One region of the Streptomyces thermoviolaceus genome, then DNA from elsewhere that is predicted to be linked to it. Evidence: riboswitches for the same ligand, from Rfam matches in the RefSeq annotation. Region 1 holds a riboswitch; the other holds the start of a gene.
What was found. A riboswitch is a leader RNA that binds a small molecule or an ion and turns the genes downstream of it on or off. The one in region 1 is predicted to bind glycine.
Positions count from the first base shown of each region.

Region 2: it holds a riboswitch for glycine, as region 1 does, so the genes downstream of both, gcvT (glycine cleavage system aminomethyltransferase GcvT) here and gcvP (aminomethyl-transferring glycine dehydrogenase) in region 1, are expected to answer to the same signal.

Region 1 is NZ_CP109280.1:5,265,509-5,281,007, forward strand. It holds gene OG899_RS22950 (FHA domain-containing protein) at 1-613, shown strand, start outside; gene OG899_RS22955 (MerR family transcriptional regulator) at 670-1,407, shown strand; gene OG899_RS22960 (bifunctional nuclease family protein) at 1,492-1,965, shown strand; gene OG899_RS22965 (MerR family transcriptional regulator) at 2,179-2,862, shown strand; gene OG899_RS22970 (DNA polymerase IV) at 2,942-4,324, shown strand; gene OG899_RS22975 (PRC-barrel domain-containing protein) at 4,437-4,814, opposite strand; glycine riboswitch at 4,925-5,020, shown strand; gene gcvP (aminomethyl-transferring glycine dehydrogenase) at 5,194-8,079, shown strand; gene OG899_RS22985 (molybdopterin-binding protein) at 8,188-8,583, opposite strand; gene OG899_RS22990 (hypothetical protein) at 8,993-9,160, shown strand; gene OG899_RS22995 (hemerythrin domain-containing protein) at 9,319-9,930, shown strand; partial or broken gene OG899_RS23000 (hypothetical protein) at 10,180-11,404, opposite strand; gene OG899_RS23005 (DUF5999 family protein) at 11,425-11,685, opposite strand; gene OG899_RS23010 (hypothetical protein) at 12,028-12,612, opposite strand; gene OG899_RS23015 (glutamate-cysteine ligase family protein) at 13,197-14,720, shown strand; gene OG899_RS23020 (CPBP family intramembrane glutamic endopeptidase) at 14,847-15,499, shown strand, end outside.
Region 2 is NZ_CP109280.1:1,677,925-1,693,423, forward strand. It holds gene OG899_RS07280 (ABC transporter substrate-binding protein) at 1-1,304, opposite strand, end outside; gene OG899_RS07285 (ABC transporter permease) at 1,374-2,381, opposite strand; gene OG899_RS07290 (enhanced serine sensitivity protein SseB C-terminal domain-containing protein) at 2,724-3,479, opposite strand; gene OG899_RS07295 (enhanced serine sensitivity protein SseB) at 3,655-4,440, opposite strand; gene OG899_RS07300 (AAA family ATPase) at 4,480-5,181, opposite strand; glycine riboswitch at 5,354-5,465, shown strand; gene gcvT (glycine cleavage system aminomethyltransferase GcvT) at 5,628-6,755, shown strand; gene gcvH (glycine cleavage system protein GcvH) at 6,869-7,249, shown strand; gene glyA (serine hydroxymethyltransferase) at 7,264-8,532, shown strand; gene OG899_RS07320 (L-serine ammonia-lyase) at 8,632-9,999, shown strand; gene OG899_RS07325 (serine/threonine-protein kinase) at 10,127-11,293, shown strand; gene OG899_RS07330 (DEAD/DEAH box helicase) at 11,397-14,573, shown strand; gene OG899_RS07335 (hypothetical protein) at 14,570-15,499, shown strand, end outside.

The DNA.
Region 1 (15,499 bases):
CTCACGCACGGGTGGAGGGCTTGCCACCGACCCGTACGCGTCACCCGCCCCGGCGGGGCAGCCGCGGCAGGAGGATCCGTCCATGTCCGCCCTGGTCTGTTCGCGGTGTGCGCACCACAACGCGGAGGACAGCCGCTTCTGCTCCCACTGCGGTGCGCCGCTGCGGCCCGGTGCCGTGCCGGAGCGTGCGTCGGAGACGACGTCGACGATCTCCATCTCCGGCCTGGAGGCCTACGACTCGGAGAGCACCGGCCAGACGCCGATGCTCTCGCCGGAGGCCCTGGCCGCAGTGGAGGCGCTGCCGGCCGGATCCGCGCTGCTGGTGGTGCGCCGCGGCCCGAACTCCGGCAGCCGCTTCCTGCTGGACGGCGAGGTGACCACGGCGGGGCGTCATCCGGAGAGCGACATCTTCCTGGACGACGTGACGGTCTCGCGTCGCCACGTGGAGTTCCGTCGCGGTCCGGACGGCGTGTTCAAGGTGGCCGACGTCGGCAGCCTGAACGGCACCTACGTCAACCGGGAGCAGATCGACGAGGTCGCCCTGTCCAACGGTGACGAGGTGCAGATCGGCAAGTACCGGCTGGTCTTCTTCGCGAGCCGGCAGGGCTACTGAACCTGCCGGTGCCCGGCCGGCCTGTCCTCCATCCGGCCAGACCCCAGGGAAGGTCCATGCTTCGAACACCGAGCGGTGGCGTCGGCAACGGCGCCACCGCCGCGGACGGCGAGCTGATGAGCATCGGCACCGTGCTGAACGTGCTGCGCGAGGAGTTCCCCGAGGTCACCATCTCCAAGATCCGTTTCCTGGAGTCGGAGGGGCTCGTCGAGCCGCGGCGGACCCCGGCGGGGTACCGCAAGTTCAGCGCCGAGGACGTCGAGCGGCTCGGCCGGGTGCTGCGGATGCAGCGGGACCACTACCTGCCGCTGAAGGTCATCCGCGAGTACCTGGACGCCGTCGAGCGCGGCGAGGCCGTCCAGCTGCCGGTCCTGGGCCGGCAGCGCGACGGCGAGCCGCTGCCGGCGCCCTCGGGGGCACCCCCGGGGGCCCGGATCGGGCGGGACGAGCTGCTCGAGGCCGCGGAGATCGCGGAAGGCGAGCTGGAGGAGTGGGAGTCCTGGGGGCTGCTCACCCCGATGGAGGACGGCGCCTACGACGCCGATGCGGTCACCGTGGCCTCGCTGGTGCGGGCCCTGGGCGGCTTCGGCATCGAGCCGAGGCACCTGCGGCTGATGAAGGCCGCCGCGGACCGGGAGGCCGGGCTGGTCGAGCAGGTCGTGGCGCCGCTCAGGCGGCACCGCAATCCGCAGACCAGGGCGCATGCCGAGGCCCGGGCCAAGGAGCTGGCGGCGCTGACCCTGAAGCTGCACTCCGCGCTGGTGCAGAGCGCCCTCGGGGTGCGGCTGCCCTGAGCAGGCGGCGTCCGTGCGACCGGATCGCCGTCCCGGTCCCGGCCCGACTACCCAAACGTCCCGGCATCGGCCTAGGGTTGCTGTGTGAACGAGCTCGATGTCGTAGGTGTCCGGGTCGAGATGCCCTCCAACCAACCGATCGTGCTGCTGCGTGAAGTGGGAGGCGATCGGTACCTCCCCATCTGGATCGGACCGGGGGAGGCGACGGCGATCGCCTTCGCCCAGCAGGGGATGGCCCCTGCGCGACCGCTGACCCACGACCTGTTCAAGGACGTGCTGGAGGCCGTCGGCCAGGAACTGACCGAAGTACGGATCACGGATCTGCGGGAAGGCGTCTTCTACGCGGAGCTGGTCTTCGCCAGCGGAGTCGAGGTGAGCGCGCGGCCGTCCGACGCCATAGCGCTGGCCCTGCGCACCGGCACGCCGATCTACGGCAGTGAGACGGTCCTCGACGACGCGGGCATCGCCATCCCCGACGAGCAGGAGGACGAAGTGGAGAAGTTCCGCGAATTCCTCGACCAGATCTCGCCGGAGGACTTCGGCACCAGCAACCAGTGACCGCCGGGGGCCGCCGCCGGCCGCACGGTCACAGGCGGTGACCGGGGGGACCCGTCCGGCCCCCGGACGGCATTCGGCTAGCCTTTCCCCGCGGTGAGGCACGAGAAACCACTCGTAGGGTGATTATCACTCGGCGTGCCGAGTGTGGCGATCGTTGACGCACCCCCGGTGACTGCCTACCGTCGAGGAGGCAGGTCAAGGACGGAGGTCGGCGTGAGAAGCAGCGGCGACGGTACGGCTGGGGGCGTTCCCGGACGCGGTGTCGGAAAGAACGGCGCGTACTCATCCCCGGGCTCCCGGCTCCGCTCCACGGGATACCCGAAGCAGGGCGGGGCGGCCGATCACTCTCCGCTGCGGCCCCTGCCCGCCCCGAGCAGCAGCACCGGGGCGGCGACTGTGGGGTCCGACCAGATCGGCTACCGGGGCCCGACGGCCTGCGCGGCGGCCGGCATCACCTACCGGCAACTGGACTACTGGGCCCGCACCGGGCTCGTCGAGCCGAGCGTGCGGCCCGCCTACGGCTCCGGCACGCAGCGTCTGTACAGCTTCCGGGACGTCGTCGTCCTGAAGATCGTCAAGCGGTTCCTGGACACCGGTGTGTCCCTGCAGAACATCCGGACCGCCGTCCAGCACCTGCGTGAGCGTGGATTCCGCGACCTGGAGCGCATGACGCTGATGAGCGACGGCGCCACCGTCTACGAATGCACTTCGCCCGACGAGGTGCACGCCCTGCTCCAGGGCGGCCAGGGCGTGTTCGGGATCGCCGTCGGCGTGGTGTGGCGCGACGTGGAGAGCGCGCTGTCCCAGCTGCACGGCGAGCGCATCGACACCGGCGAGACCCTGATCGGCCACAACCCGGGCGACGAGCTGGCCCGGCGCCGCAACCGGGCCGTCTGACCACACCCGCCCGGCCCGCCCCTGTCGCGGCCCTCCCGGCGCCCGGGCGGTGTCAGTGGTGTGGTGCAGCATCGAAGACGTGAGGACCACACCGACGATCCTGCATCTCGACATGGATGCCTTCTTCGCCCAGGCGGAGCAGGCGTCCAAGCCGAGCCTGCGCGGCAAGGCCGTCGTCGTCGGCGGGCTCGGACCGCGCGGGGTGGTGTCGACCGCGTCGTACGAGGCACGCGCCTTCGGCGTCCACTCGGCGATGCCGATGGCCCAGGCGCGGCGACTGGCACCGCACGCCGCCTACCTGGTGCCGCGCTTCGGCTTCTACCGCTCCATCAGCGAGCAGGTGATGGGGCTGCTGCGGACCCTGTCACCGCTGGTGGAACCACTCAGCCTGGACGAGGCGTACGTGGACCTGGAGGCCGGCGGCGCCGCCCGGGACGCGGATGCGGCCGAACGGGTGGGCAGAAAGCTGCGCGCCGACATCCGGGCCGTCACCGGACTGACCGGCTCGGTGGGCCTCGCGGCCTCCAAGATGCTCGCCAAGATCGCCTCGGAGCAGGCCAAACCCGACGGACTGGTCCTCATCCCGCCCGGCACCGAACGCGACCTGCTCGCGCCGATGCCGGTGCGGGCCCTGCCGGGCGTCGGCCCGGCCACCCAGAACCATCTGCGCCGGGCCGGCATCCACACCGTCGGGGAACTCGCCGAGGCCGGCGAGGACGAACTCGTCCGGCTGCTGGGCAAGGCCCACGGGCACGCGCTGTACGCCATGGCGCTGGCCCGCGACGACCGGCCGGTGGTGGCCGAGCGGGAGGCGAAGTCGGTGTCGGTCGAGGACACCTACGACGTCGACATCCACGACCGGCTGCGGGTGGGACTGGAGGTGCGCCGGCTCGCCGACCGCTGCGTCGCGCGGCTGCGCGCGGCCGGGCTGTCGGGACGCACGATCGTGCTGAAGGTACGGAGGTACGACTTCTCCACCCTGACCCGGTCCGAGACCCTGCGCGGCCCCACCGACGACCCCGCCGTGGTGCGCGAGGCGGCCGCCCGGCTGCTGGACGCGGTGGACACCACGGGCGGCGTACGGCTGCTCGGGGTGGGGGTGACCGGACTCGCCGACTACACGCAGGAGGACCTGTTCGCGCAGGCCGCCGGCGGGCAGCGGACTTCGCCGGGCGAGGAGCCCGCGGACGGGACGGCCCCTGAGCCGTCCGGACCCGCCGAGCGGCAGTGGCGCGCGGGCCACGACGTGCGGCACGAGGAGTACGGGCACGGCTGGGTGCAGGGCAGCGGCCTGGGCCGGGTCACCGTCCGGTTCGAGACGCCGCACTCGGCACCGGGCCGGGTGCGCACCTTCCGGGTCGACGACCCGGCCCTGCAGCCCGCCGAACCGCTGCCGCTGGTGTGCCCGGGCCCCTCCGGCACGCCGGGGGACACCGGGCTCCGAGGCGGAACGGCGGCCTGAGGACCCCCGCCGTGCCCGACATCGGCACCGGCACCGGCGCCGGCGGACCGGGAACGGCGCCGGGCGGTGCCAGATGCTCCGTTCGGGTGGACGGAAGCCGGTCGGGTCGGGGTCAGGCCTCCTCCGAGCCCGACCCCGCCAGCTTGCCGAAGTCCCGGTCCGGCAGCGGCTCGGGGGCGGACACGTCGAGGCCGTAGTGGCGGTAGAGCCGCAGCTCCTGCTCGGGGGAGAGGTGGCGGCCGACACCGAGGTCCGGGGCCTGCCGGACCAGGGTCCGCTCGAAGGGGATGCGCAGGACGCCGTCCACCAGTTCGCTCGGTTCCAGCGGCACGAAGGCGTCGCGGGAGAACAGCCCGGTGCGTATGGCCGCCCACTCCGGTTCGCCGGTCGCGTCGTCGAGGTAGACCTCGTCGACGGTACCGATCTTGCGGCCGTTGCGGTCGACGGCTTTCCGGCCGATCAGACTGCGCGGATCGATGTCGGTCTGCACGGATCCTCCACTGGGTCGCACCTCATCCGTCAGCACAACGAAAAGGCAGAATCCGTCGAACGGCCACCCGAGTCGGCCGTCGTGCCCGCTGGTACGCTGACAGCGGCTGCTGACCCCGTGCGGGAGAGTCCCCCGGCGACCGCCGGAGGCGCCGAAGGAGCAAATCCTCCCCGGAAACTCTCAGGCCCCTGTACCGCACGGACGAGGTCACTCTGGAAAGCAGAGCGGGTGTCGACGGCTTCCGCTCTCACCGACGGTGAAAACCGGGTGCCCTAGGGCAGTCCGGTGAAGCTCTCAGGTCGATGACAGAGGGGGAGGCCGTCGGGACACCCGAGCCGTGGTGTCCCTCGAAGGTCGCGTCAGACCAGGAGGCCTCCGCATGACCGCCCAGCGCATCCCCCTCTCGCAGCTCGAACGGGGAACGCCCTTCGAACACCGCCACATCGGCCCCGACCAGGAAGCCCGGGCCAAGATGCTCGCGCAGGTCGGGTACGGCTCGCTCGACGAGCTGACCGCCGCCGCCGTCCCCGAAGTGATCAAGAGCGCCGACGATCTCGACCTGCCCGGCGCCCGCACCGAGGCGGAGGTGCTGGACGAGCTGCGCGCGCTGGCCGGCCGCAACCAGGTCCTCACCTCGATGATCGGCCTCGGCTACTACGGCACCTTCACCCCGCCCGTCGTCCTGCGCAACGTCCTGGAGAACCCCGCCTGGTACACGGCCTACACGCCGTACCAGCCGGAGATCTCCCAGGGCCGGCTCGAGGCCCTGCTGAACTTCCAGACCATGGTCGCCGACCTGACCGGGCTGCCGACCTCCGGAGCGTCCCTGCTCGACGAGGGCACCGCGGCCGCGGAGGCGATGGCACTGTCCCGGCGCGTCGGCAAGAACAAGAAGGGCCTGTTCCTCGTCGACGCGGACACCCTGCCGCAGACCGTCGCCGTGGTCCGCACCCGCGCCGAACCGACCGGCGTCGAGGTCGTCGTCGCCGACCTCGGCGACGGCATCCCGGCCGAGATCGCCGAACGCGAGATCAACGGCGTCCTGCTGCAGTACCCGGGCGCCTCCGGCGCGGTGCGCGACCTGAAGCCGGTCATCGACCAGGCGCACGAGCTGGGCGCCGTGGTCACCGTCGCCGCCGACCTGCTCGCCCTGACCCTGCTGAAGTCCCCCGGCGAGCTGGGCGCCGACATCGCCGTCGGCACCACCCAGCGCTTCGGCGTGCCGATGGGCTTCGGCGGACCGCACGCCGGCTACATGGCCGTCCGCGAGGAGTTCACCCGCAACCTGCCCGGCCGTCTGGTCGGCGTCTCCGTCGACGCCGACGGCGCCAAGGCCTACCGGCTCGCGCTGCAGACCCGTGAGCAGCACATCCGCCGCGAGCGGGCCACCAGCAACATCTGCACCGCACAGGTGCTGCTCGCCGTGATGGCCGGCATGTACGCCGTCTACCACGGCCCCGACGGCCTGAAGGACATCGCCCGGCGCACCCACCGCTACGCCGCGATCCTCGCCGCGGGCCTGCGCTCGGGCGGCGTGGAGATCGTGCACGACGCCTTCTTCGACACCGTCACCGCACGGGTGCCCGGCAGGGCCGCCGAGGTCGTCGCCGCCGCCCGCGACAAGGGCGTCAACCTGCACCTCGTCGACGCCGACCACGTCCTCGTCGCCTGCGACGAGACCACCCGACGCGCCCACCTTCAGGCCGTCTGGGCCGCCTTCGGCACCGAGGGCGACATCGACGCGCTGGACGCGAGCACCGAGGACGCCCTGCCCGCGACGCTGGAGCGCACCGACGCCTACCTGACCCACCCGGTCTTCCACCAGCACCGCTCCGAGACCGCGATGCTGCGCTACCTGCGCAGGCTGGCCGACCGCGACTACGCGCTGGACCGCGGCATGATCCCGCTCGGCTCCTGCACCATGAAGCTGAACGCGACCACGGAGATGGAGCCGGTCACCTGGCCGGAGTTCGGGCAGCTGCACCCCTTCGCGCCCGCCGAGCAGGCCGAGGGCTACCTCACGCTCATCCGTGAGCTGGAGGACCGGCTCGCCGAGGTCACCGGCTACGACAAGGTCTCCCTGCAGCCGAACGCCGGCTCCCAGGGCGAGCTGGCCGGCCTGCTGGCCGTGCGCGGCTACCACCGGGCCAACGGCGACGAGCAGCGCACCGTGTGCCTCATCCCGTCCTCCGCGCACGGCACCAACGCCGCCAGCGCGGTGATGGCCGGCATGAAGGTCGTCGTCGTCAAGACCGCCGAGAACGGCGAGATCGACGTCGAGGACCTGCGGGCGAAGATCGACAAGCACCGCGACGAGCTGGCGGTCCTCATGATCACCTACCCGTCCACGCACGGGGTGTTCGAGGAGCACGTCGCGGACATCTGCGCCCAGGTGCACGAGGCCGGCGGGCAGGTGTACGTCGACGGCGCCAACCTCAACGCGCTGGTCGGCCTCGCCAAGCCGGGCCACTTCGGCGGCGACGTCTCCCACCTGAACCTGCACAAGACCTTCTGCATCCCGCACGGCGGCGGCGGACCCGGCGTCGGCCCGGTGGCGGTGCGCGCCCACCTGGCGCCGTACCTGCCCAACCATCCGCTGCAGCCGTCGGCCGGCCCGGCGACCGGCGTCGGTCCGGTCTCCGCGGCGCCGTGGGGCAGCGCGGGCATCCTGCCCATCTCCTGGGCCTACATGCGCCTGATGGGCGGCGAGGGCCTCAAGCGGGCCACGCAGGTGGCGGTGCTGTCCGCGAACTACATCGCCAAGCGCCTGGAGCCGCACTACCCGGTGCTGTACACCGGCCCCGGCGGCCTGGTCGCGCACGAGTGCATCATCGACCTGCGCCCGCTGACCAAGGCGACCGGTGTGACCGTCGACGACGTGGCCAAGCGGCTGATCGACTACGGCTTCCACGCGCCGACGATGTCCTTCCCGGTGGCCGGCACGCTGATGATCGAGCCGACCGAGTCGGAGGACCTGGCCGAGCTGGACCGCTTCTGCGATGCGATGATCGCGATCCGGGCCGAGATCGACAAGGTCGGCGCGGGCGAGTGGCCGGCGGACGACAACCCGCTGCGCAACGCCCCGCACACCGCCGGTTCCCTCGCCGGCACCTGGGAGCACCCCTACACCCGTGAGGAGGCCGCCTTCCCGGGCGGAGTGCAGGCCGCGGACAAGTACTGGCCGCCGGTGCGCCGGATCGACCAGGCCTTCGGCGACCGCAACCTCGTCTGCTCCTGCCCGCCGCCGGACGCCTACGAGGACTGATCCGCCGGACGGACGGCGCGGCCCTGCCGGCCGCGCCCCACGGCCCAAACTGTGCCCCGGTCCGCGTGCACCGCGCACGCGGACCGGGGCACAGCCCTGTGGGCGGTGTCAGCCGCGGTCGACGTGGACGTTGGTGGCTTTCACCCGGGCGGTTGCCTCCATGCCCACCTCCAGGCCGAGTTCCTCCACGGCCTCCCGGGTCAGCAGGGAGACCAGGCGGTGCGGGCCGGCCTGGATCTCCACCTGGGCGGCGACGTCGCCGAGTTTGATCGCGGTGACGATGCCGGGGAAGGCGTTGCGCACGGAGGTGCGGGGGGTCTCGCCGGCCTCGTCGCCGGAGCGGGCCAGGTCCACGGAGAACGCGGCCAGGTCCCGGCCGTCGATGACCCGGCGCCCGCTCTCGTCGCGGTGCGTGGCCACCCGGCCCGCGTCCGCCCACCGGCGGGCGGTGTCCGGGCTGACTCCGAGCAGGCGGGCCGCCTGACCGATGGTGTAGGACTGCATGCCCGTCACGATAGGACGCGCCGGGACCGGTGCGGACGCGGGGCGGTCGCCGTCCGGGCACGGACGGCGACCGCCGTGCCCCTGTGGTTCCCCTGCGAACCCACAGAAGGCCCTCACCCGTTCACGCACCCGTCCCGCGTGTCACCGACGTCCCGGAACAGCACACCTGGGCGGTCGGGGCATGGGACAGGAACCCCGAGGGCTCGTCGCCGCAGCGGGGAACTCCCTCCGCTGGACAGGCACGCCGACGACGAAGCCGGGCAGCCCGTCCTCCCAGCGCAATGGGGCGCGGACCGCGTCTCGATATGACCGTGTCCAGCTGTCGGCACAGCCCGGCTCACACCCGTTTCGCGCCATGTGCCCAGGGAACCCGCCACGTCCCGACGGACAGGACGCATGGAGGACAACCATGAGCGGTTCCCGAGAAGCGCGCGAACCCTCGTCGCCTCTGGAGAGGGAGACGAAAGAGCGGGACGTCCACCCCGAGGAAGAAGGTCGCTCCAAGCCGGACACATCCGGCGAGACCACGGACCAAGCCCTGAAGCACCGGTCGGAGTCGGAGAAAGGCGCCGGCTGACACCGGGACGGGGAACAGCAGGCACGGGCAACCGAGTGCCTGCTTTCTCACTGTCGGGGTCCCGAGGGCGGGTACCCGGCATGCGTCATGGCCCGTCCCGCAGCCCGACAGGCGGGCGCGTCCCTGTCCCGGAGCACACGAGCGATCAGAGAGCGACCATGCCGAGGACCCTCACGGACCAGACCGTCGAGCAGCTCGGTGGAAGCGGCAGCATCCTGGTGCGGCAACGGCGCGAGCACGAAGAGATCGACCGTCTGATGAGCCGTTACCTCGACGCCGAGGAGGATCTGCGCCGGCGGGAGCGCGCCCTGAAGCAGGTGGTGCAGCTGGTGTTCAGCCATGCCTTCGCGGAGGAGACGGTGCTGTGGCCCGTGGTACGAGCCACCGTCCCGGACGGCGAGGAACTGACGGCCCGGGTCGAGGAAGAGCACCAGCAGATCAACGATCTCGTCGCGGACATCGAGCGACTGCCCGCCGGTGCCCCGGAGCGGGAGGACAAGGTCCGGCGCGTCTTCTCCCTGATCCGCGAAGACGTCCGCGACGAGGAGGATCTGCTCCTGCCCCGGTTGCAGGAGGTGACAGGCACCGCCCGGCTGCGCACCCTCGGCACCACCTGGGCGGCGGTGAGACGGACCGCCCCGACACACCCGCACCCCGTCGTCCCCCGGCGGCCACCGGGGAACGCCCTGCTGGGCGTACCGCTGAGCGTCTACGACCGTGTGCGGGACGCCCTCGGCATGGGCGGCTCCGCCTCACGTCGGCGACGGTGACCCGGCCGCACGTGCCAGGAGGCAGAACCGAAGTCCGCCGGCACGGCTGGGTCGATCGTCGTCACGACGTCCACCGAGGAACGTCCGCCTCGTGCGGCTGTCGCGGGTACTGCCGGTGACTCGGGGCGGGCATCGCCCGCATCCGATGCGGGTGCACGTCTCGCCCTCCGGCCGGGCGCGGCCCGCCCTCGAAGGGGCCGGTCTTCGGATGATCCGGCGCCGCTGAACGGCACCGCGGGCGAGCGGGGATCAGCCGGTGTGCACACGGGGCCGTCGGGCCGGGTCCGGCTCGGCCTCGCGCAGCACCTGCCGGGCGGCGGTTGCGACCTCGCCTTGCCGAAGAGGAAGAAGCGCAGGACATTGTGGAAGGGGTTCCCCTCGGTCCACGGGAAGTAGACGTGCGGGATGCTGCCGGTGGTGTCGCGGACGTACAGCAGCAGGGCGGCCAGGGCGTTGGGGATCGAGGTGGACTCCAGGGAGAGCACACGGTAACGGTCGTGCACGACGCCGCCGTGGACGCACAGGCCCGTCTCGAACTCGGAGGGGTCGGTGACCGTGACCTCGACGAAGACGAAGTCCTCGGTGCCGGGCAGGCCGTTGTCGTCGCGGATCCGCTCGATCTCGTCGTGACAGGCGGCCCGGTCCCGGTGACCGGGCACGTGGGCGACGAACCGGATGGTCCGGCTGGCGATGTCCCTGACGCGAAGCGTTCCGCCAGGGGGTCGAGGGTCACCCCGGTCACCCGTAGCTCGACGGCGCGGGCCAGCCGGGACAGCGGCGACACCGGGATGATCCCGGCGATGAAGCAGCCGCCGATCCTCACACCGTCCGGGCGCTCGACCACGTTCGCCGCGGTGGTGTACAGGAACACCGTGGAGATCACCGCGAACACGGCGGTCCACGCCCGCCGGCCCCGCTGGTGCGCGGAGATGGTCACCGCGATGGCCGCCGAGGAGATCAGCACCAGGACACCGGTGGCGTACGCCCCGCGCTGCCGGTCGATGCCGGCGTCGGAGATCCAGGTGACCAGGAAACCGAGCAGCGTGCACACGAAGACCAGCAGCGCCGCCCCGACCATGACCAGGACGCCGCTGTGCTGGGCGGTCGGGGCACTGGGCCAGCCGGTGACCACGTGCTCGGCGGTCAGGACGTGCCACAGGCGGGTGATCACCACGACGACGTTCAGCGCGAGGTAGACACCGGCGAGCGCTATGGCGACACCGATCGCCTGCAGGAATCCCTCGAGGAACACGGCGCCGAGCAGGGCCAGCAGCACCAGGGTGATCAGCACGTGGTGGTCGTGGCGGACCCCGGTCAGGTAGGGGTTCTCCACCAGGTGGGTCGAGGCGTCGGCGGCCGACAGGGTGATGGTGATCGGGAAGACGGTGGCGGCGAAACCGAGCAGGGTCAGGACGCACAGCTTGCCCTGCCAGAACGACAGCAGCCGTCTGCGCCGGCCCCGCCCGTCCGGCGTCGGCGGCCGGCGCCCGGAGGTCAGACGGTGGTCACCGCCCGGTCGCCCCAGTCGCCGTCCAGCGGGCGGTGCGGGTCGATGATCCGGCCGTCCGGCAGCAGCTCACCGGTGTCCTCGAAGAGCAGGACGCCGTTGCAGAGCAGGCTCCAGCCCTGTTCCGGGTGGTGCGCCACCCGGCGGGCGGACTCCCGGCCGGCGGAGTCGGCCGGCGGGCACGGCGGCTGGTGCGGGCACGCCCGGGGCGGGACGTGCCGTGCCGTGGGGTCCTGGGCGCTCGTGATGTCTGTCCTGCGGCTGGTGGGATGCTCCATGGCCGTCCCCCGAAACAGTGAGTGGGACCGATACCCGTGCCGAGCGCGCGTGTGCGGTGAGACCGCGGGACGGTCGCCGCAGCGCTGCTCACCGGTACAGGACGCGCCGGTGGGCCTGCGCGGTTCAACGGAACGGGGCACAGCCGGCGGGCAGGGGGCACGGACCGGCGGGCGGTGTGCGCCGGTGCACGGCCGGGTCGGCACGGCGCACCACGAGCGCCGTGCGACGAGGCCCCGCATGGGACGCCGCGTGCCCCACTGCGACGCACGGCAGCGAGGCACGCGGCGGGTCTGCGGACCGGCCGGGGCCGCTCAGGCGGGCGACCCCATGAGCCGGACGGGAGTCGCCCGGTGGGTGAGGACCGGGAGCAGGTCGGCCACGCGGTGCGGCACATGGGACGGGATGCCGGGCGGGGCCGGGGCCAGTGGCACCAGCAGATCCGTGGCCGCCGGGTGCCCGTCGGCGCTGTCGTCGGACAGGTCGCCGTGCAGCCACAGGGTGAGCATGTAGAGGCCGGGCATGGACAGCAGCCGCGGCTGGTAGTGCCCGCTCAGGGACTCCGCCTGGCGCAGCGCGCGTTCGGTGGAGGCGACGTAGGGGCCTTCGAAGAAGTGCGCGAAGGCCCAGCCGTCAGGGGTGAGCCTGGTTTCGGCGGCGGCCACTGCGCGGTCGCCGCAGCGGATGAGGAACCGCCACCCGGCCAGCCGGGTCGCGGAGAGCCCCTGAGGGGTGAACTGCTCCAGGACGTGCACCGGCAGCGGGAGTTCCGGGGTCGCCGGTTCCTGGGCGGAACGCAGGGCGGGGGTGGGTGCCTCGCGGACCGCGGTGGGGGAGCCGAGGGCCGTGAGGACGGAGCGCAGGGCGGGAGCGGGAGCCGGGGGTATGTGCAGCGGCATGGTGGGTCGCCTCTCGTTGACAGGCACGATGACGCGAGGGGTGGGGGCGGACGACACTGTCAGCTCTCGGAGGGCGAAGGGGGGCGAACGAGGCCGTCGAAGCCTCGGATCCGCGCGTCCGTGAGAAGAAAGGAAATCGGACGACGAGGTATCCGGGCGTGACCCCGCCCGCGGTCCAGCGCCACGGGTGCCGACCTTCTGCCGTAGGGGAGAGTTTATACGACACATGTTCAGTTGGTGTTTCGGCTAGCTGTTTCCGGTGAGTACAACAAGTCGTTATCCGGCCGGAATTCTGAGGCCCGATGCTTCGTGTGCAGGGGGACGGGTGCCGTGCGTGGCCCTCCGGTTGCCGTCGGTGTCGCGTGGCGGCTCGGTCGCCGTCGGTGTTTTTTCCCTGGCCGCCGGGGGTACCAGGAGATGCCGCCGCCTCATGCCCGTCGAATGTGCCTCCGCTCCAGCGGTCCGGGGCCGACGAGAGTGGGGAGAACGGGACGTTATCGATCGTGTATGCGGGGCATCATCCCACCTGACTTCGATCCCGGCGGCCGGAGCCAAGGCCGGCCCGAGCGAGGGAGGACGCCGCGATGGGCGAGAAGGTCGTCGCAGGCGAGTTCGACCTGTCCGATCGCAACCGTTACCGCGAGAAGCTCAAACGGTGCCTGGAGGCACTGGCGCGGCTGTTGGAACAGAAACGGTTCGACCGGCCCAAGAACCTCATGGGGCTGGAGATCGAATTGAATCTCCTCGGCGCCGACGGATTGCCGAAAATGCTGAATGCGCAAGTGCTCGAGCGCATCGCCAGCCGGGACTTCCAAACAGAACTCGCCATGTTCAATCTTGAAGTGAACATAGCGCCCCACCGGCTGGGCGGCCGGGTATTCGACCGGCTCGCCGAGGAGTTGCGCACCTCACTGGCATATGCAGACCGCAAGGCCGCCGAGGTCGACGCCGGAATAGCGATGATCGGCATTCTTCCCACCCTCGGCCGGGACGACCTCGTCTCCTCGAATCTGTCCGCCGTCGACCGGTACACCTTGCTCAACGACCAGATCGTCGCGGCCCGCGGCGAGGACTTCACCCTGGACATCGACGGCGTGGAGCGTCTGACCTGCACCTCCCAGTCGATCGTGCCCGAGGCCGCCTGCACCTCCGTGCAACTGCACCTGCAGGTCACCCCCGGCCGCTTCGCGGACGTGTGGAACGCGGCTCAGGCGGCGAGCGCGGCGCAGATCGCCGTCGGTGCCAACTCCCCTTTCCTGTTCGGCCGTGAGCTGTGGCGGGAGTCCCGCCCCCCGCTGTTCCAGCAGTCCACCGACACCCGGCCTCCGGAACTGCAGGCCCAGGGGGTCCGTCCGCGCACCTGGTTCGGTGAGCGCTGGGTGACCTCGGCGTACGACCTGTTCGAGGAGAACGTGCGCTACTTCCCGGCGCTGCTGCCGATCTGCGACGACGAGGACCCCCTCGAGGTGCTCGAGGCCGGCGGGGTGCCCCGGCTGGCCGAGCTGGTCCTGCACAACGGCACCGTCTACCGCTGGAACCGGCCGGTGTACGACATCACCGACGGCGTCCCGCATCTGCGGGTCGAGAACCGGGTGCTGCCCGCCGGGCCGACGGTCACCGACGTCATCGCCAACGCGGTCTTCTACTACGGCCTGGTGCGCGCCCTCGCGGAGGAGCCGCGCCCGGTGTGGACCCGGATGCCGTTCCGGGCCGCGGCCGCCAACTTCGACGCCGCCTGCCGGCACGGGATCGACGCCCGGCTCATCTGGCCCCGGCGCGGCCGCCTGTCCGGCACCACCGAGGTCGACGCCGTCACCCTCGTCCGGGACGAACTGCTGCCGCTGGCCGAGGCCGGGCTGAACGCGTGGGGCGTGGAGCCCGCGGACCGGGACCGGTACCTCGGGGTGATCGAGGAACGGTGCCGGCTGAGGGTCAACGGCGCCCAGTGGCAGGCCGCGACCTTCCACCGGGCCTTGGAACGCGGCCTGGACCGGCAGGAGGCCCTGGCCGCCACGACACGCCGCTACCGCGAGCTGATGTGGCTCGACGACCCGGTGCACACCTGGCCGGTCGGATTGCCGGAGCCGGCCGTGGTGCCGATGACCTGACCGCCGCCGGCACCGTCCGGGCACGCCGTGCCGGGGGCCGGTCGCTCCCCTTCCGGGCTGATCGGGCAAGCTGAGACGTCCCGAGACGGTGGAGTGGAGGCGCGCGTGCAGTCCGAGACCGGGCCGATGTCCGCAACCGAGTCCCAGCAACGGCCGTCACGGCGCATCCTGCGGGACGAGACCCTGCTCGTCCTCGCGCTCTCCCTGGGCGCCAGCGGGGTGTCCGCCGTGATCAGTTTCGTCGGCTCGGTGACGAAACCGGGTGGTCTGAAGGACCAGGCGGCCACCCTCAACGCCTCCGCCGCACCGGGCCGCCCCTGGCTCGACCTGGCCTGGCAGCTGTTCGGGATCGCCACCGCGCTCGTGCCGGTGGCGCTTGTCGCCCACCTGCTGCTGCGCGAGGGACGCAGCCTGCGCACCCTCGGCTTCGACCGCTCCCGGCCCTGGCCGGACCTCGGCCGCGGAGCGGTGATCGCGGCGCTGATCGGCAGCGCCGGCATCGCCTTCTATCTGGCCGCCCGCGGCCTGGGCTTCAACCTCACCGTCGTGCCCGAGGCACTGCCCTCGGTGTGGTGGAAGTACCCGGTGCTCGTCCTGTCCGCGGTGCAGAACGCGGTGCTCGAGGAAGTGATCGTCGTCGGGTTCCTGCTGCGCAGGCTGGACCAGCTGGGCTGGTCGGCGGGGCGGTCGCTGGCGGCCAGCTCCGTCCTGCGCGGCTCGTACCACCTGTACCAGGGCGTCGGCGGCTTCCTCGGCAATGTGGTGATGGGCCTGGTGTT
Region 2 (15,499 bases), 3.6 Mb from region 1:
ACCGGCTTGTTGTTGCGCACGGCGATGGTGGTGCTGAAGCCGTTCGGATGGCCGCAGGCCTTCAGCTCCTCCTTGGCCTTGGCGATGTTGCCGTTCTTGTTGGCGCCGGCCATCTCGTACGGGTCGTACGCCTGGCCCTCGGCGCCCGGCACGGCCGGCGGCAGCATGTTGGTGCCGATGTCACCGCCGGCGATGGGGCCGCCGCGCGCGGTCTGCAGGGAGACGTGGTCGGCGCCGTAGAGGACGGCCTTGCGGCAGTGGATGTTGTCGAACGGCTTCACGCTCTGCGGGAAGACCGCGTAGCGGATGTAGCCGGAGACCGGGTTGTCCAGGTTGCCCTTGTGCGACTTCAGGGCGGTGGTGCGGCCCTGCGGCGACATGCCGGTCTGGGCCAGGTCCAGGTCGTAGTCGCCGGCCAGCAGACGCTGGTCCATGTCGTTGGCGTTGGTGAAGAACTTGATGCTGATCTTGTCCGGGTAGGCCTTGCGGACCGGGTCCGAGGAGGCATTCCAGTTCTCGTTGCGCACCAGCACCAGGGACTTGCCCGGCGAGTACGACTCGAACTTGTACGGGCCGGAGGAGAAGGGGCGCAGGCCGTACTGCGACTTGGTGTCCTTGTCCTGGCGCACGGGGGACGCCGAGGTCAGCGCGACCAGCTGGAGGAAGTCGGAGTTGGGCTCCGGCAGGTGGAAGACGATCGTCTTGTCGTCCGGGGTGTCGATCGCCTTCAGGCCCAGGTGGTCCTTGCTGGTGTCCTTGTACGGACCCTTGTAGGTGCCGTTGGGGTCGAGGACGTCCTTGAGGTAGATGGGACCGCCGGAGAGGACGTCCTGGGCCCAGACGCGCTCGATGCCGTACTTGATGTCCTTGGAGGTGATCGGCTTGCCGTCCTCCCAGGTGATCCCGTCGCGCAGGTGGAAGGTGTAGGTCTTGCCACCGTCCGAGACCTGGCCCATGTCGGTGGCGAGGTCCGGCGTCAGCTCGGCGCCGTCGGCGCCCGGGGCCGCCTTGTAGGTCAGCAGCTGACGGCTGTAGTAGCGCGAGAAGTTCCACATGAAGCCGTAGTAGCCGCGGGTGGTGTCCCACGAGTCGGCGTCCTGGGTGCTCGCGAACTTCAGCTCGCCGCCCTTCTTGACCAGCGAGGCCTGGGCGACCTTGTTGTTGGCCGCGTTGAAGCCGGCCGCGCCGTCGTCACCGCCGTCGTCCTTGCCGCCGCCGCACGCCGCCGTGGTCAGCAGCCCTGCGACCACGGCCGCAGCGGCCAAAGCCTGCCTGCGCCGCCCTGAGGTGCGTTGGGTAGTCACGTTGCGGATCCTCCGGAGTAGATGAGAGACCCCGTGCCGGTGCCACGGGTTGCTTGGGGGTACGGCGGTTCAGCGGGAGCCCTTCGGGTCGAGCGCGTCGCGCACGCCGTCGCCGAAGAGGTTGAAGGCAAGGACGGTGATGAAGATCGCCACACCGGGGACCACCATGTACATGGGGTCCGAGTCGTAGTAGTCGATCGCGGTCGAGAGCATCTGTCCCCAGGAGGCCGTGGGCGGTTTGACGCCCACGCCCAGGAAGCTGAGCGCCGCCTCGGTGAGGATGTTGGTGGGGATCATCATCGTCGTGTACACGATGATCGGCGCGACGAGGTTGGGCAGCAGCTCCTTGAACAGGATGTAGAAGCGGCCGGCGCCCAGCGAACGGGCCGCGTCCACGTACTCGCGCTCGCGCAGGCTGAGCGTCTGGCCGCGCACCACGCGGCCGATGTACGGCCAGCCGAAGAAGCCGATGACGACGATCATCAGCAGCACCCGCACGCTCGTCCCGGTCAGGCCGAGCAGCCGGTCGGGCATCACGGACACCAGCGCGATGATGAACAGCAGCTGCGGGAAGGCCAGCAGACCGTCCATGATGCGGCTGATCACGGCGTCCACCCAGCCGCCGAAGAAGCCGGCCAGGATGCCGAGGACGGTGCCGATGACCACCGCCACGACCGCGGACAGGAAGCCGACCAGCAGCGAGATCTGCGCGCCGTAGACGATGCGGGCGAAGATGTCGCGGCCGTTGACCGGTTCGACGCCGAGCAGGTGCTCGCCGCTGATGCCGCCGAGGGATCCGGTGGGGGTGCCGAACAGCGGGTCGATCAGGTCCTCGTGGTGCGTCTCCGGGTCCTGGCCGACCAGGTGCGCGATCACGGGTGCGAGCACCGCGACCAGGACGAGCACGAGCACGACGATCCCGCCCGTCAGGGCGAGCTTGTCCCGCTTCAGGCGCTCCCAGGCGATCCGTCCCAGCGAACGGCCCTGGACCGCCTTCGCACCGGTGGCCGCCACCGCCGCTTCGTCGGCCGCGCTCGGGGCCGCTTCCGCGGCCGGCTCGTGCAATGGTGCCGTCATCAGGCAGGGACCCCTCTCAACCGGCTGTCACCGGTTTGCACTTGCCGCAGTGGCGGCATGGTCAGTCCGTCGTACGAAGGGGCGCGGGCCCCTTGGAGCGGGAGTCTTCAACGCCACGGCGAGCCGGTGCCAGGGCTGTCGGCGAAAGGATGCCTAACCGTGATGCGCCCTGGGGAGATCCGTTATGCGGACAGTGGGTAACGCGGGGCGGACAAGGGCCAGTTGGGCTATCCGGGCGGGATGCGGACCAAAGCTCCCGCAGCTGCGCGCGTAGACCCGCGTCGCGTCAACTGCCCCCAGTGCGGGGCGAGTCGGGAGATATGGGCGGTCGTCGCTGTGCGCTCAGTACGCGGCGCCGGCCGGCGGGTAGCCGTAGCCGCCCGGCTGGTTCGGCGCGGCACCGGCGTGCGCCTGGCGGTCGTAGAACGGGCGGGCGTTGGCCCGCAGCCACATCGCGACCGGGTCGTAGTCGTCGGCCATCGCCACGGTGGACACCGGCAGTCCGTCGGGCAGGGCGCTCATGCAGGGCTGCATCATCGTCCGCACCGCCTCGACGGAAGGCTGCGAGGAGTCGTACAGGTCCAGGCCGATGGCCAGGTAGGGCGCGCCGATCGCAGGCTGCACCCAGGCCCGGCGCAGCGAACGGACCACCGGGGTGCGGTGCGCGTGCTGCGCGAGCAGGGCGTAGAAGTGCGACAGGTCCATGACCGGCTCCGACAGGCGCAGCGGACCGGCGGGCTGACGGTCCAGGCCGGTGGCGATACGGCGCAGATCCAGCCACGGGATGCCGACTCCGCCGCCCGGGGCGTGCGGATTGAGCCACAGCCCGTAGTGGCCGGGGTAGAGGACGCGGGCCGCGTCGAGTCCGTCGACCACCTCGTAGGAACGGTTCCAGCCGCTGGCCGACAGTTCCTGGGGCGAGGTGACGCAGGGGGCGTAGCCGTGGCCGTCGACCTCCATGCGCGCCCACTGGGCGTCGGGCGACCCGGCCTGCCCCTGCCACAGCAGCATCCAGACCTGGCCGGATGCGGGCGTGGCGAGGGCGCGCAGCAGCGCCTCGTAGGCGTCGTAGCGCCCGGGGGTCACCTGGCGCAGCATCTGCTCCACGTGCCCGGTCGCGGTGCCGCTTGCGCTGGCGCTCACTTGTACCGCCCCTCCATGCTCCAAGGTCTCGACCGAGCCGTGCGTCCAGCTTAGGCCCTGTTCGGACCGGCTCTGACTTCCCGTCGTGCTCGCGGGCCCGCCGGCAGGTGCGCCGGCGGGCGGTGGGTCGTCACCGGTCGTTCTGGTAGAACGGCCGGATCGTGTCCCTCATCCAGGTGGCGACCGGGTCGTCGGTCACGTCCAGCAGGACCAGGCTGACCGGCCACGCGACCGGGGCCTTGGCCAGGGCGCGGCCGAGGGCCTCCAGGGGCAGGGCCCGCAGATCGCCCTCCCACTGGGAGAGTTCGACGCCTATGTACAGCTGCGGGTCGTCCGTCTCGACAGCGGCCAGGCAGCGGCGGGCGGTGCGCACCACGCCGATGCCGTCGAACTCGGCGCCGGCGGCGGACAGGAAGTCCACCGGGTCGTCCTGCCAGTCGGGTTCGAAGAGGCGGACCCGGCCGCCGGTCCCGGGGCCGTCGAGTTCGGTGCGGTCCGCCCGGCACAGCTCGGCCACCGCCGCCGGGGGCAGCGGGATGCCGACCACGCCGTCGGGGTTGATCAGGATGCCGGCCTGCGGGGGCAGGCCGCGGGCGAACTCCACCGCGGGCGCGACCGCGAAGGACATGTGGGAGCCGGCGACCTGGCGGAACTGCTCCTCGGAGCTGAAGACGGGCACATACGCCTGACCGTCGATCTCCAGCGTGGGCAGATCGAGCGGGACGCTGTCGGGGCCGCCGCCGTTGGGCAGCGGCACCCACAGACTGCTGCGGGCGAGCACCTCGACGATCCGGCCGGCGGCCGACGGCACGCCCAGGGACGCGGACAGCACTTCCTCGAGCTCGTTGCCGGGCCAGCCGCCGTGCGGCTGCGGGTGCGCCTGTGCCGGGAAGTCCGGGAAGTCCGGGTAAGCCATCTCCACCGCCTGCTCAACAACTTTGCTGTGATCGAAAGGCTATCGGGTGATGCGACCGTGGCCGCCGGTGAACCCGATCCGCCGCAGTCCGTCCGCGCTGTGGCGGTCCAGGACGGTCACCGAACCGCAGCCCGCCGGCGGCTCGCCCGCCGCCACACCCCGCAGCAGCCGGGCGGTGGCACGGCGGTGGCGGCCGAAGGCGTAGCGGGACACCCCGCGGCCGCGCCGGCGCTGTCCGTCCAGGGCCTGCTCGGGGCTGACGTCCAGCACGATCAGGTGGAGCAGGGCGCCTCTGCGGCGGGCGGCCCGGCTCAGCCAGGCACGGACCCAGGACTGGGTGCCGCAGTCGTGCACGACGATCCCCTCCCCGGTGCGCAGGGCGCGACGCAGGCCCGCGTAGTGGGCGAGCCGGACCAGGGGGCGGTAGACGGCGTAGGGCAGGCGGCCGGCCAGGCGGGCGTCCCAGCGCTCCCGGGTGTCCTGGGAGTCGATCACCGGTCCGCGCACCGTGCGGCGCATCAGCGTGGACTTGCCGGCGCCGGGCAGGCCGGTGACCACCACCACGTCGCGCGGCCCGAACAGCAGGGCGCGGGGCCCGCGGCCGTCCCGGTCCCGCAGGTCGCGGACGACCGGTGCGGGGTGCCCGGCGCGCTCGCGGGCCGCGGGGCGGGGGACCACGGGAAGGGCCAGGCAGTGCGCGCGGCCCGTCGCGTACGCCGGCACGGTCCTGTTCGAGCTCATCGTCCCTCCCCTGGGCGGTGGGGGTCACCTGCCCATCGCGCGTAAAGAGAAGGTAATGGCGCGATGCTCACCGTCCCGTGCGCGTTCTGCCACAGCCCGGTCACAAAAGGGGGCGCTGCCACGATGCGGCCGGTCGTGCAATGATGTGCGCGCCAATTGCATACCGGCCGCTTGAATCCGCGCGGGAGAGTTCCCGGGAGCACGTCACCCGCACGTGTGCCCGGGGCGCCGAAGGAGCAAGTCCCTCCCTTGAATCTCTCAGGCACCGTTACCGCGCGGGCGAGGCACATCTGAAAAGCGGGCCGCTGCCGCAGTGGCTCCACCCAAGGTGCAAGCCGTGACGTCCGCCCGACGGCGGTCATGGCGAACCTCTCAGGTTCCGATGACAGATGGGGAGGACACCGATCCGTCCCGTCCTCGTCCCTCATGCCTGGGAGACCACCCCGATGAGCAGTTCCGACGCCCGTCCGCTCCGCCGTACCGCGCTGGACGCGGTGCACCGCTCGCTCGGTGCGACGATGACCGACTTCGCCGGCTGGGACATGCCGCTGCGCTACGGCTCCGAGCGCGAGGAGCACCTGGCCGTGCGGACGAAGGCCGGCCTGTTCGACCTGTCCCACATGGGCGAGATCACCGTGACCGGCCCGCAGGCCGCCGCCCTGCTGAACCACGCCCTGGTCGGCAACATCGCCTCGATCGCGGTCGGCCGCGCCCGCTACACCATGATCTGCCGGGCCGACGGCGGCATCCTGGACGACCTGATCGTCTACCGGACCGCCGAGACCGCCTTCCTGGTCGTCGCCAACGCCGCCAACGCCCAGGTGGTGCTGGACGCGCTGACCGAGCGGGCGGCCGGCTTCGACGCCGAGGTCCGCGACGACCGCGACGCCTACGCGCTGATCGCGATCCAGGGGCCCGCCTCCCCGGCCGTCCTCGCCTCCCTCACCGACGCCGACCTGGACGGCCTGAAGTACTACGCCGGGCTGCCCGGCACCGTCGCCGGTGTGCCCGCCCTGATCGCCCGCACCGGCTACACCGGCGAGGACGGCTTCGAGCTGTTCGTCGCGCCCGAGCACGCGGTGCGGCTGTGGCAGGCGCTGAGCGAGGCGGGCGAGAGCGCCGGCGTCGTCCCGTGCGGGCTGGCCTGCCGTGACACGCTGCGCCTGGAGGCCGGCATGCCGCTGTACGGGCACGAGCTGACCACCGAGCTGACCCCGTTCGACGCGGGGCTCGGCCGGGTGGTCAAGTTCGACAAGGAGGGCGACTTCGTCGGGCGCGAGGCGCTGCTGGCCGCCGCCGAGCGCGCCGAGAAGAACCCGCCGCGGGTCCTGGTCGGCCTGGTCGCCGAGGGCCGCCGGGTGCCGCGCGCCGGGTACCCGGTGGTCGCGGGCGGCGAGGTGATCGGCCAGGTGACCTCCGGTGCCCCCTCCCCCACCCTGGGCAAGCCGATCGCCATGGCGTACGTCGACGCCGCGTACGCCGCCCCGGGCACGCCGGGCGTCGGCGTGGACATCCGCGGCAGCCACGAGCCGTACCAGGTCGTGGCGCTGCCGTTCTACAAGCGGCAGAAGTAGCCGTCGGGCGCGCGTCGCCGCAGGCCCGGCGCGCGCGCCCGCCCCGCCGCCCGCCGGCGGCTCCCCTCAGCCCCTGTCATCAGCACGTGACCCGGTACAGGAGAATTCACACCATGAGCAACCCCCAGCACCTGCGGTACAGCAAGGAGCACGAGTGGCTGTCGCCCGCCGACGCGGACGGCGTCGCCACGGTCGGCATCACCGAGTTCGCGGCGAACGCGCTCGGCGACGTGGTCTACGCCCAGCTCCCCGACGTCGGCTCCACCGTGACCGCGGGCGAGACCTGCGGCGAGCTGGAGTCGACCAAGTCCGTCTCCGACCTGTACTCGCCGGTCACCGGTGAGGTCACCGAGATCAACCAGGACGTCGTCGACGACCCGTCGCTGGTGAACTCCGCCCCCTTCGAGGACGGCTGGCTGTTCAAGGTGCGGGTCGCCGAGGAGCCCACGGACCTGCTGACCGCCGACGAGTACACGGCCCAGAACGAGGGCTGAGGAGCGATCCCGGCATGACTGCCCTCAACACCCCGCTGCACGAGCTCGACCCGGAGATCGCCGCGGCCCTCGACGCGGAGCTGGTCCGCCAGCAGTCCACGCTGGAGATGATCGCCTCGGAGAACTTCGCGCCGCTCGCGGTGATGGAGGCCCAGGGCTCGGTCCTGACCAACAAGTACGCCGAGGGCTACCCGGGCCGCCGCTACTACGGCGGCTGCGAGCACGTCGACGTCGCCGAGCAGATCGCGATCGACCGGGTCAAGGACCTGTTCGGCGCCGCGTACGCCAACGTGCAGCCGCACTCCGGCGCCTCCGCCAACCAGGCGGCCCTGTTCGCCCTCGCCCAGCCCGGGGACACCGTCCTCGGCCTGGACCTGGCGCACGGCGGCCACCTCACCCACGGCATGCGCCTGAACTTCTCCGGCAAGCAGTTCCACGTGGTCGCCTACCACGTGGACGCCGCCACCGGCCTGGTCGACATGGCCGAGGTGGAGCGGCTCGCCAAGGAGCACCGCCCGAAGGTGATCATCGCCGGCTGGTCGGCGTACCCGCGGCAGCTGGACTTCGCCGCCTTCCGCCGGATCGCCGACGAGGTCGGCGCCTTCCTGTGGGTCGACATGGCCCACTTCGCCGGCCTGGTCGCGGCAGGCCTGCACCCCAACCCGGTGCCGTACGCGGACGTGGTGACCTCCACGACGCACAAGACCCTCGGCGGCCCGCGCGGCGGGATCATCCTGTCCCGCAGCACGGACTTCGCGAAGAAGCTGAACTCCTCGGTCTTCCCCGGTTTCCAGGGCGGCCCGCTGGAGCACGTGATCGCGGCGAAGGCGGTGGCCTTCAAGGTCGCGGCGTCCGAGGAGTTCGAGGAGCGCCAGCGCCGTACAGTGGAGGGCGCGAGGATCCTCGCCGAGCGCCTGACGGCCCCGGACGCCCGCGAGGCCGGCATCGCCGTGCTGACCGGCGGCACGGACGTGCACCTGGTCCTGGTGGACCTGCGCGCGTCCGCGCTGGACGGCCGGCAGGCCGAGGACCGGCTGCACGAGGTCGGCATCACCGTCAACCGCAACGCGGTCCCGAACGACCCGCGGCCCCCGATGGTGACCTCGGGTCTGCGGATCGGCACGCCCGCCCTGGCCACCCGCGGCTTCACGGCCGAGGACTTCGCCGAGGTCGCGGACGTGATCGCCGAGACGCTGAAGCCGTCCTACGACGCCGAGGCCCTCGCGGCCCGGGTGCGGGCCCTGGCCGACAAGCACCCGCTGTACCCGGGTCTGAACAAGTAAGTCATCTCTCCGGGCGCCGCGCACACCCTCCGGACACCCCGGTGTGTGCGCGGCGCACCGGCCGCCCCGCGCGGGCGTCTTCCCGTACAAGGAGTCACCGTGGCCATCTCGGTCTTCGACCTGTTCTCGATCGGCATCGGGCCGTCGAGCTCCCACACGGTCGGTCCGATGCGCGCGGCACGCATGTTCGCCCGCCGCCTGGACAAGGAGGGCCTGCTGTCCTCGGTGCACTCCGTCCGGGCCGAGCTGTACGGCTCGCTCGGGGCGACCGGCCACGGCCACGGCACCCCCAAGGCGGTGCTGCTCGGCCTGGAGGGCGCCTCCCCGCGCACCGTCGACGTGGAGCGGGCCGACGCCCGCGTGGAGGAGATCAAGAGCTCCGGCCGTCTGACCCTGCTGGGCGAGCGGGAGATCGGTTTCTCCTTCGACGACGACCTGGTGCTGCACCGCCGCAAGGCGCTCCCCTACCACGCCAACGGCATGTCCCTGTGGGCGTACGACGCCTCGGGCGACGAGCTGCTGGCCAAGACGTACTACTCGGTCGGCGGCGGCTTCGTCGTGGACGAGGAGGCGGTCGGCGCGGACCGGATCAAGCTGGACGACACCGTGCTGAAGTACCCCTTCCGCACCGGTGACGAGCTGCTGCGCCTGACCCGGGAGACGGGCCTGTCGATCTCCGCGCTGATGCTGGAGAACGAGCGGGCCTGGCGCACCGAGGAGGAGATCCGGGCCGGCCTGCTCGAGGTCTGGCAGGTGATGCGCGCATGCGTGCGGCGGGGCATGACCCGCGAGGGCATCCTGCCGGGCGGCCTGAAGGTCCGCCGCCGGGCCGCCGTCACCGCCCGCCAGCTGCGCGCCGAGGGCGACCCCGCCGCCCGCGCCATGGAGTGGATCACCCTGTACGCGATGGCGGTGAACGAGGAGAACGCGGCCGGCGGCCGGGTGGTGACCGCCCCCACCAACGGCGCGGCCGGCATCATCCCCGCCGTCCTGCACTACTACATCAACTTCGTCCCCGGCGCGGACGAGGACGGGGTGATCCGCTTCCTGCTCGCCGCCGGCGCCATCGGCATGCTGTTCAAGGAGAACGCCTCCATCTCCGGCGCCGAGGTGGGCTGCCAGGGCGAGGTCGGCTCCGCCTGCTCGATGGCGGCGGGCGCGCTCGCCGAGGTGCTGGGCGGCACACCGGAGCAGGTGGAGAACGCCGCCGAGATCGGCATGGAGCACAACCTGGGCCTGACCTGCGACCCGGTGGGCGGCCTGGTGCAGATCCCGTGCATCGAGCGCAACGGCATGGCCGCGGTCAAGGCCGTCACGGCCGCCCGCATGGCCCTGCGCGGCGACGGCTCCCACAAGGTCTCCCTGGACAAGGTCATCAAGACGATGAAGGAGACCGGCGCGGACATGTCGGTGAAGTACAAGGAGACGGCGCGGGGCGGACTCGCGGTGAACATCATCGAGTGCTGAGAGAACGCGTGCGTCCGGAAGGCCGAACACGCCGTAGGGTCACCCACTGGTATGACACTCGTACGACCACGATCAGTAAGTAGGCTGTAGCGGTCGCACAGTCGTTGCGGAAGTCTCGGGGGGTGTGGTGCACGGCGCGACTTCGCCGCTGCGAATCGGCCCGTATCTCGTCGAGCGGCGGCTCGGCGCCGGTGGAATGGGGGAGGTGTACCTCGCCTACTCCGTCGCGGGTGAACCGGTCGCCGTCAAAGTGATCCGCCCCGACCGCACGGATCCGCACACGCGTGCCCGTTTCGAGCGCGAGGCGACCATCGCGCGTACGATCTCGGGAACGGGCCGTGTGGCCCGCTTCATCGACGCGGATCCTTTCGCCGAGCAGCCGTGGCTGGCCATGGACTACGTCCCCGGGCGCCCGCTGTCCGACGTCGTGAATGATCGAGGTCCACTGTCCGCGCCCCTCGTGGCGAGCCTCGGCGCCCTTCTGGCCGAGGGGCTCGCCGCCGTCCACTCGGCAGGTCTGGTACACCGTGACCTGAAGGCGCAGAACGTCATCCTCGGTGACTTCGGACCCGTGATCATCGACTTCGGCCTCGGCGCCTTCATCGGGGCGTCCAAGGGGTCGCTGACGCAAGCCGGCTCGGTCATCGGCACGGTGCGCTGCATGCCGCCCGAGCAGGCCATGGGCGAGCTGGACGTGACGCAGGCCGCCGATGTGTACGGCCTGGGCACCGTACTTCTGTACGCCGCGACCGGGCACTACCCGTACGACGGCGCCCGGTGGGAGGCTGTCGCAGCGCAGGTGGTCAACCCGGAGGTCGGCCCTGATCTGTCCGGGCTGCCCGATGAACTGGTGCCCGTCGTGACGACCATGCTGGCGCACAGGGCGGACGACCGGCCCTCCCTGGAGGAGGTGACCCGGCAGTGTGTCGATCTGCTCCGTCTGCTGGGAACGAGTCCGGCCCGTGCCCGGCGCGCTCTGATCCAGGAGACGACGGCGACGGACCATCCGACGATGGTGCTGCCTCAGCCTGATGCGCGGATGTTGGACCGGCTCGACTCGCTGGAGCGGCAGCTGCGCGCAGAGTCGGAAACTCCGGCGGAGAGCGTTCCTGCCCCCGCGCCGGGCCTGGAATCGGCTGCGGGCGCGGCGTCCGGGCACGAGCCGGGGTCCAGGAGGAAAAGCCCGGACAAGCCCGCACCCCGGGGGGGCCGTCCTCCCGCTTCCCGCAGGGTCGCCGAGGAGCTGCGCGAGCGCTACGCGGCCAAGCCGACGCTCGCCTGGTCGAAGCGCTGATCCGCTCCCCCGTCCGCCAGCGACGGGGGCCTGGCGTTGACCACCCCGCGCCCCATACGTGCACACAGCACATCACCGATCACCGTCCACAGAGGAGCACCACGTGACCACGGCGATGCAGTCCGAGGTTCCTGAGGCGCGCGACGCCGGCGCGACGGAGTTCGCGTATCCGGCCGGCGCGAGGCCGGCCTTGGCTCCCGGTGCCCAGGTGCGCATCCGGGACGAGCAGTGGCTCGTGAAGTCCGTCGCGGAGTCCCGTGACGGGCTCATGGTCGAGGTCAGCGGGGTCTCGGCGTTCGTCCGTGGCACGGACGCGGTCTTCTACTCCGGCCTGGACCACATCGAAGTACTCGATCCGCGCAAGACCCGGCTCGTTCCCGACGACACCTCCAAGCACGCCAAAGCACGCCTCTATCTGGAGGCGGTCATCCGAAAGACTGCGCTGCCGCAGACCGAGCACGGCATCGCGCTCGCCGACTCCTTCCTCATGGACCGGCAGGAGCATCAGCTGCGTCCCGCCGAGCTGGCGCTGTCCATGCGGAACCCGCAGCCACGGCTGCTGATCGCCGACGTGGTCGGCCTGGGCAAGACCCTGGAGATCGGCATCACGCTCGCCGAGCTGATCCGGCGCGGGCGTGGCGAGCGCATCCTCGTGGTCACGCCCGCCCATGTGCTGGAGCAGTTCCAGCGCGAGCTGTGGACCCGCTTCTCCCTGCCGCTGGTGCGCCTGGACTCCACCGGTATCCAGCGCATCCAGCAGGAGATCCCTGCGGGCCGGAACCCCTTCGCCCACTTCAAACGAGTTGTCGTCTCCGTCGACACCCTCAAGTCGGCGACGTACGCCCACCACCTGGAGAACATCACCTGGGACGCGGTGGTCATCGACGAGGCACACAACCTTGTGAACAAGGGCACCCGGAACAACGCCCTCGCCCGCCGTCTCGCCGAGCAGACCGATGCGCTGATCCTGGCCTCCGCCACCCCGCACAACGGCGACGCCGAATCCTTCGCCGAGCTGATCCGGATGCTCGACCCGGCCGCGATCGCCGATCCCAAGAACTACAAGGTCGCCGACCTCGACCACCTCTACATCAGGCGGACCAAGACCGACCGCGAAGTACGCGACGGCCTCAAGGACAAACCGTGGGCCGAACGCGGTCCCTCGCTGCCGGTGCCCGCACACGCGACGCCGAAGGAAGTCGCCCTCCTCGAGAAGCTGGCGGGCGAGTGGACCCCCGGTGACCCGAACCGTGCGTCGGTCTGCGCCGACCCGCTGGTCGGCTACAACTTCCTCAAGGCGTTCCTCTCCTCCCATGTCGCTCTGCGGGAGTCCCTCGCCAGGCGCCGTGAGTACCTGAACAATCCGAAGAACGGCACCCCGAAAGGCGGCAAGGCCAAGACCACGGCGGACGACGACGCCCGCCGCGCCGCTCTCGCCGCCGAGAGCGAAGCCCTCGCCGAGCTGGAGGCGCTGGTTGCGGACTTCACCGACGAGGACTCCGCCAAGCTCGACACACTTGTACGCACGCTCAGGGACGACCTCGGTGTCGGACCGGCCTCTGAGCGGCGCGTCGTGATCTTCTCCGAGCGGGTCGACACGCTGAACTGGCTGGCCCAGGTGGTTCCGGCCCGCCTCGGCTTCAAGAAGAAGCACCAGGCCAAGCCCGACGAGGCGCGTCCGTGGAAGGCGTACGACGGCGCCGTTGAGGTCATGCACGGTGACATCACCAACGACCAGCAGCAGCAGGAGATCGTCGACCGCTTCGGCCGGCGTGAGGAACCGGTGCGGCTGCTCTTCACCGGAGACATCGCTTCCGAGGGCGTCAACCTGCATCATCAGTGCCACGATCTCATCCACTACGACCTGCCCTGGTCCCTCATCCGGATCGAGCAGCGCAATGGACGCATCGACCGCTACGGACAGGCGGTCAGCCCCGAGTTCCGTGCGCTCATCCTGACCGCCGACGTGCCCTGGCGTCGCGACGAGGAGAGCGGCGAGATGCTCACGCTCGACGACCGGCTCGTCGGCGCTCGTCTGCTGCGGCGTGAGGCCCAGGCACACGAGATCGAGACCGGCGAGGGCAGCGCCGAGGCTGTCACTGGCCTCTACAACGACAAGAAGGAAGAGGACCGTCTCACCCGAGACCTCATCAAGGGCGGTACCGTCGAACGTTCCCTCAAGCAGTCCCGGCAGGAGTCCGGCGGTGTCCTCGCCGGACTGCTCGCCGGTGCCAACGCCAGGCTGGCCGACCCGGCGGCTGCCCCGGCCACCGTCGGCAGGGCCCCGGTTCCCGAAGCGGACGTGCCCCATGTGTTCGCGAACACCAAAGCGTACTTTCAGGCCGCGGTGGAGCTCATCTACCCGGCGGCTGAGCGCGAGGCCCTGAACTGGAAGCCCGAGACGGCGGGTGGGCGCATCGAGTTCACTCCGCCCGACGATCTCCAGTACCGCCTCCGGGAACTGCCGAAGTCGTACCTGGAGCAGGAGAAGATCCTCACCACCCCCAAGCACGAGGGCACGCTGCGCATCACCTTCGACAAGAAGTACGCGGCGGAACGGCTCGAGGCCGCCCGCAACGCCAAGCAGGGCAAGACCGGCCACCCCACCTCCCAGTGGCCCAACGTTTCCTATGTCTCCGACATCCACCCCGTGCTCGACTGGGTGACGGACAAGGTTCTCGCCAAACTCCGCTACGACGAAGCGTTCGTCCTCGCCTACCGCCCCGATGTGGACAAGGCGAAACGGATCGACGCCGCCCTCCCCGCGGCACTCACCGGTCCGGTCTACCTCCTCCAGGGCATCTACTCCAACGCTGCGGGCAAGCCGACGGTCGTCGAGTGGATGGCCGTCACCGGCCTCGCGGAGGCCGCGCCCCGCGTATGGCGCATGGACTCGGCATTTCTCGCCGCCTGCGGCGTAGGCCCCGACATGCCCGGCCGTGACCGCCCCGTCAACCCCGACCTCCTTCAGGCGCTCGTCCCCGCGGCCGTCGACGCGGCCGAGACCCATCTGCGCGAGCGCCGCGCCGACTACGACAAGCAGGTCGATGCCTACCTGGCGCCCTACGAGAACCGTGTGCAGGTCTGGGAGCAGGGCGCCCTGATCGCCGTAGGCAACCAGGAGCGCCGGCGTCGGCAGGTGTACGACACAGCCGCACGCCGCCGCAACCTCGTACGCCGCCTGCGTACCGACGGCGACCCGATGCTGCGGGTCCTCGCCGTTCTCGAGCCCCTTCACATCACCGCGTCCACCGCGCAGGCCGAGGAGCCCGCACGATGAGCTACACCTACGACTCCTTCGCCAATCGCGGCGAATACCTCTCCGCCCACTACTTCAGCGAGGAGCTGGAGTACTCCCTCAAGAGGAACAAGGCGGGTGAGGAAGGTCTGTTCACCCTCTGGACCAGCCGCGAGACCGACCCGCACGACCCACGTCCCACCCCCCGCGAGCTGCTCCCCCGGCTTCGCGGTGAGTACCAAACCACCGTGCGCCCCTTCCTGGCCTCCCGCGCCCAGCGGGAGGAACCCGGCAGCACCTACGACGACCCGACGGGCGAGTGGGCCGAGCACCTCACCGCCTGGCACACCGCCGTGCTCAAGGCCCTCGGCTACGTCGGTGATCGGCCCGAGCCGATCACCGTGCACAACGCCGGCCGGGACTACGAGCTGCGGACCGCCTGGCACGGAGATGGCATCGTTGCCGTCGACTGCGGCTGGACCGCCACGCTCGACCACGCTCTCGACCCCGACAAGGCAGGGCGGCTCCTCCACCCCCTCAAGACCGCCGACGGTCTCCTCGAGGCAGGCGAGAAGCTGGCGAGCTGGCTCTTCCAGAGCGAACTGCACGAGCCCGGCGGCGACGCCCCTCGCTTCGTTCTGCTGCTCTGCGGCGGCGTCCTCGTCCTTGCCGACCGAAGCGCCTGGGCCGAGGGCCGCTACCTCGCCGTCAGCCTCGACACGGCTTTCGCCCGCAACGACACGGCGAAGGCCGGCGAACTCGCTCTGCTCGCCGCCCTCTTCTCCCACGACATGCTCGCGCCCCGTCCCGACGGCAAGGGCCGGCGCATCGACGACCTGCTCAAGGCGTCCCGCGACAACGCCGTCGGAGTCAACTCCGAGTTGCGCAAGGGACTCCAGCGCTCGGTCGAGATCATCGCCAACGAGGTCCTGGCCCGTCTGCGTGAGGCGGAGGTCGAGCCACGGGAG